DNA from 2 places in the Exiguobacterium sp. PvP048 genome. Region 1 is predicted to be linked to the other one. Evidence: a T-box and tRNA genes for the amino acid it is inferred to sense, from the RefSeq annotation. Region 1 holds a T-box; the other holds one or more tRNA genes.
What was found. The T-box of region 1 lies ahead of serS (serine--tRNA ligase). A T-box ahead of a tRNA ligase gene usually reads a tRNA of that ligase, here a tRNA-Ser.

Region 1 (6,836 bases):
GGATTGAAAAGTTACCACTCGTTGATGAGAACGGAGTTTTAAAAGGTTTGATTACAACAAAGGATATTGAAAAAGTTGAGCAATATCCGCATGCAGCCAAAGATTCATTTGGACGTCTGCTCGTCGCAGCAGCTGTCGGTGTAACGAAAGATGCCTCGGTTCGTGCCAAGTTCCTCGTAGATGCAGGAGTTGACGCATTGGTCGTCGACACGGCACACGGTCACTCAGAAGGGGTTCTCGTGAAAGTACGCGAACTTCGGGACGAGTATCCGAACTTGCCGATCATCGCAGGAAACGTCGCAACAGCTGAAGCGACACGTGACTTGATTGAAGCAGGTGCTTCTGTCATCAAAGTCGGAATTGGACCAGGGTCTATCTGCACGACACGTGTCGTGGCCGGAGTCGGTGTTCCACAAATCACAGCAGTCTTTGATTGTGCAACAGAAGCCCGTAAGCACGGTGTCTCGATTATCGCTGATGGCGGGATCAAGTATTCTGGTGATATCGTCAAAGCACTTGCAGCAGGCGGTCATGCGGTTATGTTAGGCAGCCTTCTCGCCGGCGTGGAAGAAAGCCCGGGAGAAATGGAGATTTACCAAGGCCGTCAATTCAAGACATATCGTGGTATGGGATCGGAAGCCTCAATGAAACGCGGCAGCCAAGACCGTTACTTCCAAGAAGCTGACAAGAAATTTGTTCCAGAAGGAATCGAAGGTCGCGTCGCATATCGCGGTAAACTCGGTGACTCGGTTTACCAACTCGTCGGAGGGATCCGCTCAGGAATGGGATACTGTGGTTCTGCTTCACTTGAAGAATTACGTGAAGAAACACAGTTCATCCGGATGACAGGTGCAGGGTTACAGGAAAGCCATCCTCACGATATTCAGATTACGAAAGAAGCTTCAAACTATACACGTCAATAATCAAAATCCTGCGACCTGAATAGGCCGCAGGATTTTTTTGTGGATAACCTTGTGGATACTTTTATTTTAACTGCCAAGCGGTAACTAGTTCGGTCAGTCCTTGCATCAATTGTTGTTCTGTTAAACTGGCAAACCCGAGGACAATTTGTGGATAAGCTGTGGATAACGGCAACTGGGCATAATCCGATAATCCATACACTTGAATCGAGGAGTCCTTCGCTCGCCGCAACAATTCCTGTTCCCCCATGCCATTCGAGACGGAAAGGACGACATGCAGTCCGGCACTTTCTCCCGTCAATTTCAGAAAAGGTACATCCCGGAGAGCGTGGACAACGACATCAAGTTTGCGGCGGTAGATTTTTCGCATCCGGTTCAAATGTTTCTCGAAGTCGCCCTCTTTCATGAAGCGCGTCAAAATCGTCTGATCAAATCGGGAGACACTGCACGTATAGTATGGAAATTCAGTTTGATAGCGTTCCAATAAAGGTCGTGGTAGTACCATATATCCGATGCGAAGGGACGGCATCAGTGATTTGGAGAATGTACTCAGATAAATCACCCGTTCACTGTCCATACTGTGCAAAGAAGGAATGGATTTTCCGCTGTACCGGAATTCGCTATCATAATCGTCTTCGATGATATAACGGCGATCCGATGCAGCGGCCCAGTTTAACAGTTGACGGCGTCGATTGACGGATAAAATACTGCCCGACGGAAACTGGTGAGCCGGTGTCACATACATAACATCGACAGGACTTTGAACGAGGGAAGGAATCACTAAGCCGTTTTGGTCGACCGGAATCGGAACCGCCGATCGTTCATGACTTTTAAGGATCAGACGTGTCGCATGATACCCGGGATCTTCGATGCCATAGGTTGTCGTTTTTCCTAATAAAAAGATGATATGCGGTAACAATTGCTCAACACCGGAACCGATGATGATCTGCTCCGGCGAACAGACGACTCCCCGTGAATGGTAGAGGTACGTCGCAATCTCGAGACGTAATGATAGATCACCTTGCGGGTGTCCAAGCGAGACGAGTGATTGATGTTGTTCGTCGATGACATCTTTTGCGTGTTTTCGCCAACGGGAGAAAGGAAAGGATGAGCCATCGATTTTACTGGGATGAAAATCGTAACGCATGGCTGGTTGTTGATTTGAACGTTGACTTGTCGGCAGAGGCGTTGTTTTGACGTATGCCAGTTCTTCGTAGGCTAAGACGAAGTAACCTTTCCTGGAAACGGATTCGACATATCCTTCTGCGACCAACTGTTGATAAGCCAGTTCGATTGTCGTCTGGCTGAGATTTAAAAACTGACCAAGCTTTCGTTTCGATGGTAATTTCGTTCCGTAAGCAAGGCGTCCTTCAATGATTTCCTGACGGATTTGCTGGTACAGTTGTTCGTACAGCGGACGATTTCCGTCCCGTATCAACTCAAACGATAACATGTCCATAACTGATCTCCCTTTTTACTGACCTGGTTAATTTATCATAAACTGATACTTTTAAAATAGTCAACGGGGAATATACTAAAAAGTATCACCGATTGGAAATACTATCACTGTCTAGGGGGAGTTCATAATGATGGAACGGCAACAAGGATCAGATCGTGTCAAACGGGGAATGGCTGAAATGCAAAAGGGTGGCGTCATCATGGATGTCGTGAATGCGGAACAGGCTAAAATCGCAGAAGCCGCCGGAGCGGTCGCTGTCATGGCACTTGAACGGGTGCCATCGGATATTCGGCGTGACGGGGGAGTAGCCCGGATGGCCGATCCGCTCATCACGGAAGAGGTTCTGCAGGCAGTATCCATTCCCGTGATGGCGAAGTGCCGGATCGGACATATCGTCGAAGCACGGGTCCTCGAATCGTTGGGTGTTGACTTTATTGATGAAAGTGAAGTCCTGACGCCGGCAGACGAGGAGTATCATTTATTGAAGTCATCGTTTACAGTACCGTTCGTCTGCGGAGCACGTGATTTAGGAGAAGCGGCGCGCCGGATTGCAGAAGGAGCAGCGATGATCCGGACAAAAGGGGAACCCGGAACCGGCAATGTCGTCGAAGCTGTCCGGCATATGCGCAAGATTCAAGCACAACTCCACCAGATTCTTCATTCACAACCGGATGAATTGATGACGCGTGCTAAAGAGTGGGGCGCATCTTACGAGGTCTTACAACAGATTCAGACAACAGGACGTCTTCCGGTCGTGAATTTTGCGGCTGGCGGAATCGCGACTCCAGCCGATGCGGCATTGATGATGCACCTTGGAGCCGAAGGCGTATTTGTCGGTTCCGGTATCTTTAAATCGGAACATCCGGAACGCGTCGCGAAAGCGATTGTCGAAGCCGTGACATACAAAGACGATTTCGAACGGATTGCCCATCTGTCGAAAGGACTCGGAACAGCGATGAAAGGAATTGATGTGACGTCGATGCCGTTTGAAGAACGGATGGCATCACGCGGATGGTAATCGGTATATTAGGTGTCCAAGGCGCCGTGCGCGAACATCAAGAGATGCTTCATCTGCTTGGAGTCAAAACGATGATCGTCAAATCAAGCGCGGACTTGGACGGAATCGACGGTTTAATCTTTCCTGGCGGCGAATCGACGACGATCCGCCGGCTGATTGACCGTTATGGTTTACTGGATGTCTTGCGACGTCAAGCTGACACGTTGCCGATGTTCGGGACATGTGCCGGGATGATTTTGCTGGCAAGCGAATTGACTGAAGGTCCTTCCCATTTAGGGGCGATTCCGATGACGGTCAGACGCAATGCGTTCGGACGACAAATCGACAGTTTTGAAACCTACTTGAACGTCGAAGGTGCCGGTCAGGATATTGAAGCTGTTTTTATTCGAGCTCCTTTCGTCGAACAGGTCGGAGAAGGAGTACGTGTCCTGGCTGCAATCGGGACAGCCGCCGTTGTCGTCGAGACGGATCTTCATCTCGCCTGCTCCTTCCATCCGGAGCTGACTTCAGATCGGCGTCTTCATGATTATTTCATTCAAAAAATCAGACGGCGGACAGCTGTTTCTGTTTAATCAAAAGTAAGAGAGAAACCGTCAGTTTCCGGCTGTCGGTTTCTTTTTTTGTGCTACACTGAAAAGATATAACATCATTTGAAGGAGAGGACCGATGAAACGTCTTTTCACACTCTTTCTGAGTGTCCTTATACTGACTGCTGGTGGACAGCCGATGACAGGTCATGCAGAGACACCGGACATTCAGGCAGAATCTTACATAATGGTCGATGCGGTAACAGGCAAGATTTTATTGGCTGAACAGGCTGATTTGGCTCTGCCCCCGGCTTCGATGACAAAATTAATGACGCTTTATCTCGTGCGTCAGCAGATTGAGCAAAAAAAATTATCTTGGAATCAAACGGTTCGCCCAAGTGAAAAAGTACTGAAGCTTGCGAAAACGCCGGGAATTGCCCGGTTGCCGATTCGGAAAACAACGTATACCATCCGGGAATTGTACGACGCAGCTTTTATTAAATCGGCTAACGATGCCGCCGTTCTCCTGGCAGAAGTCATGGCCGGAACGGAGAAGCAGTTCGTGGAACGAATGAATGAAACAGCTGTTGCACTAGGGATGGAAGATACCGAATACGCCAATGCTTCAGGACTCGATGCCGTCGATGCGACATTACCGGGAACAAACTTGATGACGGCGATGGATATCTCTCTTTTGATCATCCGCTATATTCAAGACTATCCGGATGTATTAGATGTGACAAAACGTTCGTTCATTACAATCAATGGAGAAAAGGTCGAAAACTCCAATAAGATGTTGCCGCGCCAACCGTATGCGTACAGCGGAATGCGGGGGATGAAGACCGGGACGACGGACCTTGCCGGATACTGTTTTGCGAGTGTCGCTACACGCGGGAATTTAACACTCGTATCGGTCGTCATGCGAACGACATCCGATAAAGCCCGGTTTGCAGAAACGAAAAAACTGCTGGATTACGGTTTTTCTTTTTTTGAACCGTTGACGTATTACGGAAAAGGGGAACAAATCAAAGGTGTATTGCCGATTCGGGGGGCAAAACAATCCCGCTACGATGTCGTGACGAAAACAGCATTGTATGTGACCGTGTTAAAAAACCAAGCGAAACCGCATACGCCTGTCTTTCAATTTTCAAAAGCAGAAGCACCGTTAAAAGAAGGTGAAATCATCGGGACCGTCCAAGTGGAAGACAGCGGACGATACTTACCCGGATTCACTGTTCCTCAAGCTACAGTAACCAGTGCTGCGAAGGTTGAGCTGGCGAGCTTCCAGATCCGCTTGTTCCGCGCCGTTTCGGCCTGGTCCAAAAAAATCAGTCAAGCGATTCATCAACCAACCCTTGTCAACCGTAAAGGGGATAGTGTAAAGTAAAGCTAATCTCATAATGATGTCATGAACGGACCAAGTAGAAGCATTTATTCTGTTAAGAGAGCTAGTGGGTGGTGCGAACTAGTCAGAAGGATACTTTGAATCGAGCCGGATCACACACCTTGCGAACAAGGTGCGGGTACGCCCGTTATCGCGTCTTTAGAGTTGGCTGATCTGATCAGCAATGAGGGTGGCAACGCGGATCCAGGTGATTCGTCCCTCTTCGGTTTTTTAGAACCGGAGAGGGATGGATTGCCTTTTTTTATTGAAAAAAAGGAGGAAGAAACATGATTGATATTAAACGACTGCGTCAGGATTTTGACGCGATTCAAGAAAAACTGGCTCACCGGGGAGAAGATTTAACGGATATGAACCGGTTCATCGCCCTTGATGAAAAACGCCGGGAATTGATTGCCAAAACAGAAGTCCTGAAAGCGGAACGAAATGAAGCGACAAAAAAAATCGCGGAACTAAAACGCAACAAAGAAAATGCGGATGAAGCAATTGCTGCGATGCGCCAAGTCGGGGATGAAGTCAAAGCCCTCGATGAAGAACTGCGTGAAGTCGAAGCGACGCTGAATCTGTTGTTACTCGGTATTCCGAACATTCCCCATGACAGCGTTCCGATCGGTTCTACGGAAGATGATAATGTCGTCATCCGCGAAGTCGGTGACAAGCCGGCGTTTGATTTTGAAGCTGTACCCCACTGGGATTTGATGGAACAGTTGAAAATCGTTGACGTCGAACGGGCCGGAAAAGTAACGGGAAGCCGTTTCGTCTTTTACCGCGGTGCCGGTGCACGTCTTGAGCGGGCATTGATCAACTTCATGATGGATTTACACCAGGACAAAAACGGATATACGGAAATCCTGCCGCCGCTCATGGTCAACCGGGATTCTATGACAGGAACAGGACAGCTTCCGAAATTCGAAGAAGATGCGTTCAAAGTCGAAGATACGAACTACTTCCTTGTTCCGACAGCAGAAGTACCGGTGACGAACATGCACCGGGATGAAATTTTGTCAGCGGATCAATTGCCGATCGGTTATGCCGCCTACAGCCAATGTTTCCGGTCTGAAGCAGGTTCTGCCGGCCGTGATACGCGCGGTTTAATCCGTCAGCACCAATTCAACAAAGTCGAACTCGTCCGTTTCGTCAAACCGGAAGAATCATACGAACAGCTTGAATTGCTGACAGGGCAAGCGGAGGAAGTTTTGAAATTACTTAAACTTCCGTATCAGGTCCTCAGCATGTGTACAGCGGATCTTGGTTTCACAGCTGCAAAGAAATATGACATCGAGGTCTGGATGCCGAGCCAAGGGGTGTACCGTGAGATTTCTTCTTGCTCAAACTTTGAAGATTTCCAAGCACGCCGGGCACAAATCCGTTTCCGTCGGGAAGCGAATGCTAAACCGGAATTCGTTCATACATTAAACGGATCAGCACTTGCAGTCGGTCGGACAGTCGCTGCCATTCTTGAGAACTACCAGCAAGCAGATGGATCAGTTGTTATTCCAGAAGTACTTCG
Region 2 (5,061 bases), on a different contig from region 1:
ACGCTTATCAGGCGTGCGCTCTAACCAGCTGAGCTATAGGCCCGTCAAAAGCAAACAAAATATGGTGCACCCTGAGAGATTCGAACTCCCGACCCCTTGATTCGTAGTCAAGTACTCTATCCAGCTGAGCTAAGGGTGCGATATGGTGCGGTCGAGAGGACTTGAACCTCCACAGTGTTGCCACCACTAGGCCCTCAACCTAGCGCGTCTACCATTCCGCCACGACCGCAAATATAAAATTAGGAATCAAAAAATAAAATGGTGTGTCATGCAGGATTCGAACCTGCGACCCTCTGATTAAAAGTCAGATGCTCTACCAACTGAGCTAATGACACGAAAAACTGGGCTGGAAGGGATCGAACCTTCGCATGCTGGAATCAAAATCCAGTGCCTTACCACTTGGCCACAGCCCAAAAATGGCGGTCCTGACGGGATTCGAACCCGCGATCTCCTGCGTGACAGGCAGGCATGTTAACCGCTACACCACAGGACCACATTTTTGCGAAACTTAAGTATGAAATTAAAAATGGTGGAGGATGACGGGATCGAACCGCCGACCCTCTGCTTGTAAGGCAGATGCTCTCCCAGCTGAGCTAATCCTCCAAAATGGTGACCCGTACGGGAATCGAACCCGTGATACCGCCGTGAAAGGGCGGTGTCTTAACCGCTTGACCAACGGGCCATTTTAAAACAATAATTATTCTCAAGTAACAAATTCACATAAGAGGTCTGGCGGAGATGGAGGGATTCGAACCCTCGCACCAGTTTCCCGGCCTACACCCTTAGCAGGGGCGCCCCTTATAGCCACTTGGGTACATCTCCAAAGATAATGGCTCCGCAAGTAGGATTTGAACCTACGACCTACCGGTTAACAGCCGGTTGCTCTACCACTGAGCTATTGCGGAACGTGACGTTCGTTTCAGAACACTTTTCTATATTAGCAACTTTATTTCTCTTCGTCAATGCTTTTTTAAAAAAGTTTTTAGTGACGAGAAGTTGTTTAGTTGCTGTCGTTTTGACGACTTCTATAATTTATCATGCTCCGAAATGAACGTCAACTACTTTTGTAAAAAATCTTTCCACGACATCTTCCGCAACGGTACCGCTCCGGATTCATCTTTCTTTTCCTTCTATATAATGTCCCACATTTCTCACACTCGTAAAGGTGATTCTTTTTTTTTGCTTCTTCTAGACGCGGACTGTAACGCAGCCCTCCGTATCGTTGCAACCACTCTTTAAAATCCTGATCTTGATGCCGGTGCCCCATTCCACGCAGATGTAAATGATAGTGGCACAGTTCATGAATGACGATTCCACGGAAGGTATTAAGGTCTCCCAAATGACTCCGATTGAAATCCAGATGATGATCGGTCAGAAAATAACGACCCCCTGTCGTCCGTAAGCGTTCGTTAAAGAGTGCAACATGTCTAAACGGTAAAGCAAACACGTCGAGCGAGAGTTGCTCGACGTATTGCTGCAACTCTTCGTTCGTCATGACGGACTGACCATTGTCAGACCGATCCGTCCGCGCTCCGGCTCGACACTTGTCACCCAAACGGTCACGATATCGCCGACGGCAATAACATCAAGCGGATGTTTGACCCGTTTTTTACTGAGTTTTGAAATATGAACAAGACCGCTTTCTTTCACACCGATATCCACGAAGGCACCGAAATCGAGCACATTTCGGACCGTCCCCTGGAATTCCATCCCGACTTGGATCATATCAAGGGATAACACATCCTGGCGCAGCAACGGCTTATCGAGTGCTTCCCGCGGATCACGTTCCGGGCGTTGTAATGCTTCAATGATATCCCGTAGTGTCGGTTCACCGACTTCGAGCAATCGAGCAGTGTCCGGTACGGATAACTCTCCGAGTCGAGTCCGTAAACTGTCCGTTCCAACGCTCTGCAACGGCAAATCCAGTTGCTTAAACAAGGATTCCACGGTTTTATATTGTTCCGGGTGAATCGGTGTCCGGTCAAGCGGATGACTGCCTTCCGGAATGCGTAAGAAACCGGCCGCCTGTTCATATGCTTTTGCTCCTAAACGCGGAACTTTCAACAATTCTTTCCGGGATTCAAAGGCCCCGAGTTCCGAGCGACGTTCCACAATCTTTTTAGCCGTTGCTTTCGTAATCCCGGCGACGTAACCGAGTAATGATTCCGAAGCTGTGTTGACGTCGACACCGACCTGGTTTACAACCGTCTCGACGACGAAATCGAGCGTCTCTTTTAACTTCGCCTGTGTGACATCATGTTGGTACTGTCCGACCCCAACGGATTGCGGATCCACTTTGACAAGTTCCGCCAACGGATCCTGCAGACGCCGGGCGATTGAGATGGCGGACCGTTGTTCGACTTGTAAGTCCGGAAACTCAGTGCGGGCAATTTCCGACGCCGAATAGATACTTGCTCCTGCCTCATCCACAATCGTAAAGGCAATTTGATCATACTCTTTGATCCAGTCTGCGACAAAGGATTCCGTCTCACGGGAAGCCGTCCCGTTTCCAATCGCAATCAATTCAATTCCGTACCGTTTTACCAGTTTCGTTAAGACTTGACGTGCTTCTTGCGCTTTTTGTTCCGACATCGTCAGATACACGACGCCGACTTCCTTCATTTCCCCCGTCGGATCAATCACGGCCCACTTACATCCCGTCCGGTAGGCAGGATCAAGACCCAGCATGACTTTCCCTTTTATCGGCGGTTGCATGTAGAGTTGCCGCAAGTTTTTTCCGAACACTTCAATCGCCTGATTTTCCGCTTTGTCGGTCAACTCGTTCCGAAGTTCCCGTTCAATTGCCGGGAAAACCGATTTTTTATATCCCGTTTGAACAGCTTCCTCGACCAACTTGCGTTTTTGCTCCGGCAATCGGCTAAACGGCCGTAACAAGTACGGTAAAACGTGTTGCTCTTCCAGAACGATTTTGACGGAAACGATTTTTAATGCCTCAGCACGATTGATCGCCAAAATCCGGTGTGGCACGATTTGACGGATCCGTTCACTGTACTCGTAATACTGGGCAAAGACACGTTTTTCATCGACTGCGTCTTTTTTTAGTTTCGTGACGATATCCGCAAACCGGTAAGCCGTCTTTCGAATATGTTCGCGGACACTCGCCTGTTCGCCCCACTCTTCGGCAATGATGGCTTGTGCTCCGGCTACCGCTTCTCCTTCGCCATGTGCCGCGACATACTGATGAAATTGTTGTTCATCGTATGATTTCGGTGACCGCAAAAAGTTGGCGAATGGTGTCAATCCTGCTTCTCGGGCAATCTCGGCTTTTGTTCTCCGTTTAGGACGAAACGGTAAGTACAGGTCTTCGATTTGCTGTAACGTCGTTGCTTCATTCAAGCTTTGTTTCAAGTCAGGCGTCAAGACACCTTGTTCTTCGATTTTCCGCAAAACATCTTCTCGTTTTGATTCCAGTTGTGTGATGCTTTTATGGCGGTCGAGGATCGCTTTGATTTCGACCTCATCGAGTTCGCCGGTTTGCTCTTTACGGTATCTCGCGATGAACGGAATCGTTCCCCCGTCTTCCGTCAATTGTAAGACAGCCTTGACTTGCGCCGGTCTGATGTTCAATTCTGTTGCGATTCTCTTCTCCATTTTCCTCACCTCTGTTTCATTATACCGAAGAATCAACAGGACACAAAAAAAAGACCGATGCTTCCGCATCAGTCTTTTGAAAATACTTCGTTCGGTTCTACTTTGATTGCTTCTCGTAATTTTTGCAACGCACGGCGCTGAAGACGCGACACATGCATTTGCGAAATACCAAGAAGTTCTCCTGTTTCCTTTTGACTCATGTTCCGATAGTACGCACATTCTAAAATCGAACGTTCGCGGTCAGTCAAAACAGCAAATGCTTTTTCAAGAATCAGCTTTTGATCCACTGAATCATATCCGTTTTCCTGGTTACCAACGAGATCCAGTAGTGTGACCGTACTGCCTTCCTGATCGGCTTCAATTGAACTATCAACAGATAAAGCCTGATAACTTTTACCCATCTCAAGGGTTTCAAGAACTTCCTCTTCCGATACTTCCAACCGAGCGGCAATTTCATCGATACGCGGTGAACGTTGCAGTTCTGTCGTCAGTTCTTCGACGGCTTTCTTGATTTTCGGTCCGAGTTCCTTGATTCGACGCGGGACGTGAACGCTCCATGTCTTATCACGGATGAAACGTTTGATTTCACCGATGATGGTCGGAACGGCAAAGGATTCAAAACTCCGGCCAAATTCTTTATCAAAACGACGAAGAGCGGCAAGCAAACCAATCATCCCGACTTGAACGAGGTCATCATGAATCGGACGTCCACGTGAGAACTTACGGGCAAGCGCCTCAACGAGGTCGGAATACCGAGCAAGTAAAGCAGCATGAACTTCTTCATCTTGATCATCTTGTTGATACAGGTCAATTAGACGAAGGACTTCATCATCACTGTGATGGCGTTGTTGAGACTTTGCTGGCACTTTGACCCACCTCATCTCTATTCATATATTTTGTCATATGGACAGTGACGCCGTTTGCTTTCTCGATCGTGACTTGATCCATGAGTGCTTCGATCATTAAGATCCCTAGTCCCCCCTCGTGCAGAGAGTCTAAATCATGAGATTCCGTAATTGGTTCACTTTGACGCTTCACGCTGTCTTTATCGAAAGTCACACCATTGTCTTTGACAATGATTTCAAGACGATCGTCCGGATAGACGTTACACGTTAAAGCCATTGATCCGTCCTGTTCTCCTTCATATGCATGTTGAACTGCATTCGCACATGCTTCAGAGACCGCAATTTTGATGTCTTCGATATCGTCGTACGTGTAACCCATCCGATTCGCGACACCCGAAACTGTCAATCGAGCAATTGCAACATATTCCGGTTTTGCCGGAAGTGTCATTTCAAGTTGTTCGTTCTTCATTGTGTCCCACCTCGTACACCACTATCGATTGTAATGATGCTTGAAAGACCTGTGATTTCAAACAAACGGCGGATGCGTTCAGAAACGCCGACAAGTGTAAATGATGTGCCGTTTTTCTTTGATGCTTTAAGCGCC

Region 2: it has a tRNA-Ser gene. The T-box ahead of serS (serine--tRNA ligase) is inferred to sense a tRNA for this amino acid. The anticodon was not compared.

What each region holds. Positions count from the first base shown of each region.
Region 1 covers NZ_JBEPSU010000016.1:6,571-13,406, reverse strand. Annotated here, with positions in the region: gene guaB (IMP dehydrogenase) at 1-923, shown strand, start outside; gene pdxR (MocR-like pyridoxine biosynthesis transcription factor PdxR) at 985-2,379, opposite strand; gene pdxS (pyridoxal 5'-phosphate synthase lyase subunit PdxS) at 2,510-3,397, shown strand; gene pdxT (pyridoxal 5'-phosphate synthase glutaminase subunit PdxT) at 3,391-3,969, shown strand; gene ABIC15_RS15190 (D-alanyl-D-alanine carboxypeptidase family protein) at 4,064-5,311, shown strand; T-box leader at 5,324-5,532, shown strand; gene serS (serine--tRNA ligase) at 5,596-6,836, shown strand, end outside.
Region 2 covers NZ_JBEPSU010000008.1:243-5,303, forward strand. Annotated here, with positions in the region: tRNA gene ABIC15_RS12795 (tRNA-Ile) at 1-43, opposite strand, end outside; tRNA gene ABIC15_RS12800 (tRNA-Arg) at 63-139, opposite strand; tRNA gene ABIC15_RS12805 (tRNA-Leu) at 144-229, opposite strand; tRNA gene ABIC15_RS12810 (tRNA-Lys) at 260-335, opposite strand; tRNA gene ABIC15_RS12815 (tRNA-Gln) at 342-413, opposite strand; tRNA gene ABIC15_RS12820 (tRNA-Asp) at 418-493, opposite strand; tRNA gene ABIC15_RS12825 (tRNA-Val) at 528-603, opposite strand; tRNA gene ABIC15_RS12830 (tRNA-Glu) at 608-682, opposite strand; tRNA gene ABIC15_RS12835 (tRNA-Ser) at 731-822, opposite strand; tRNA gene ABIC15_RS12840 (tRNA-Asn) at 831-905, opposite strand; gene ABIC15_RS12845 (SprT family protein) at 1,055-1,495, opposite strand; gene ABIC15_RS12850 (Tex family protein) at 1,492-3,612, opposite strand; gene sigB (RNA polymerase sigma factor SigB) at 3,681-4,478, opposite strand; gene rsbW (anti-sigma B factor RsbW) at 4,444-4,926, opposite strand; gene ABIC15_RS12865 (STAS domain-containing protein) at 4,923-5,061, opposite strand, start outside.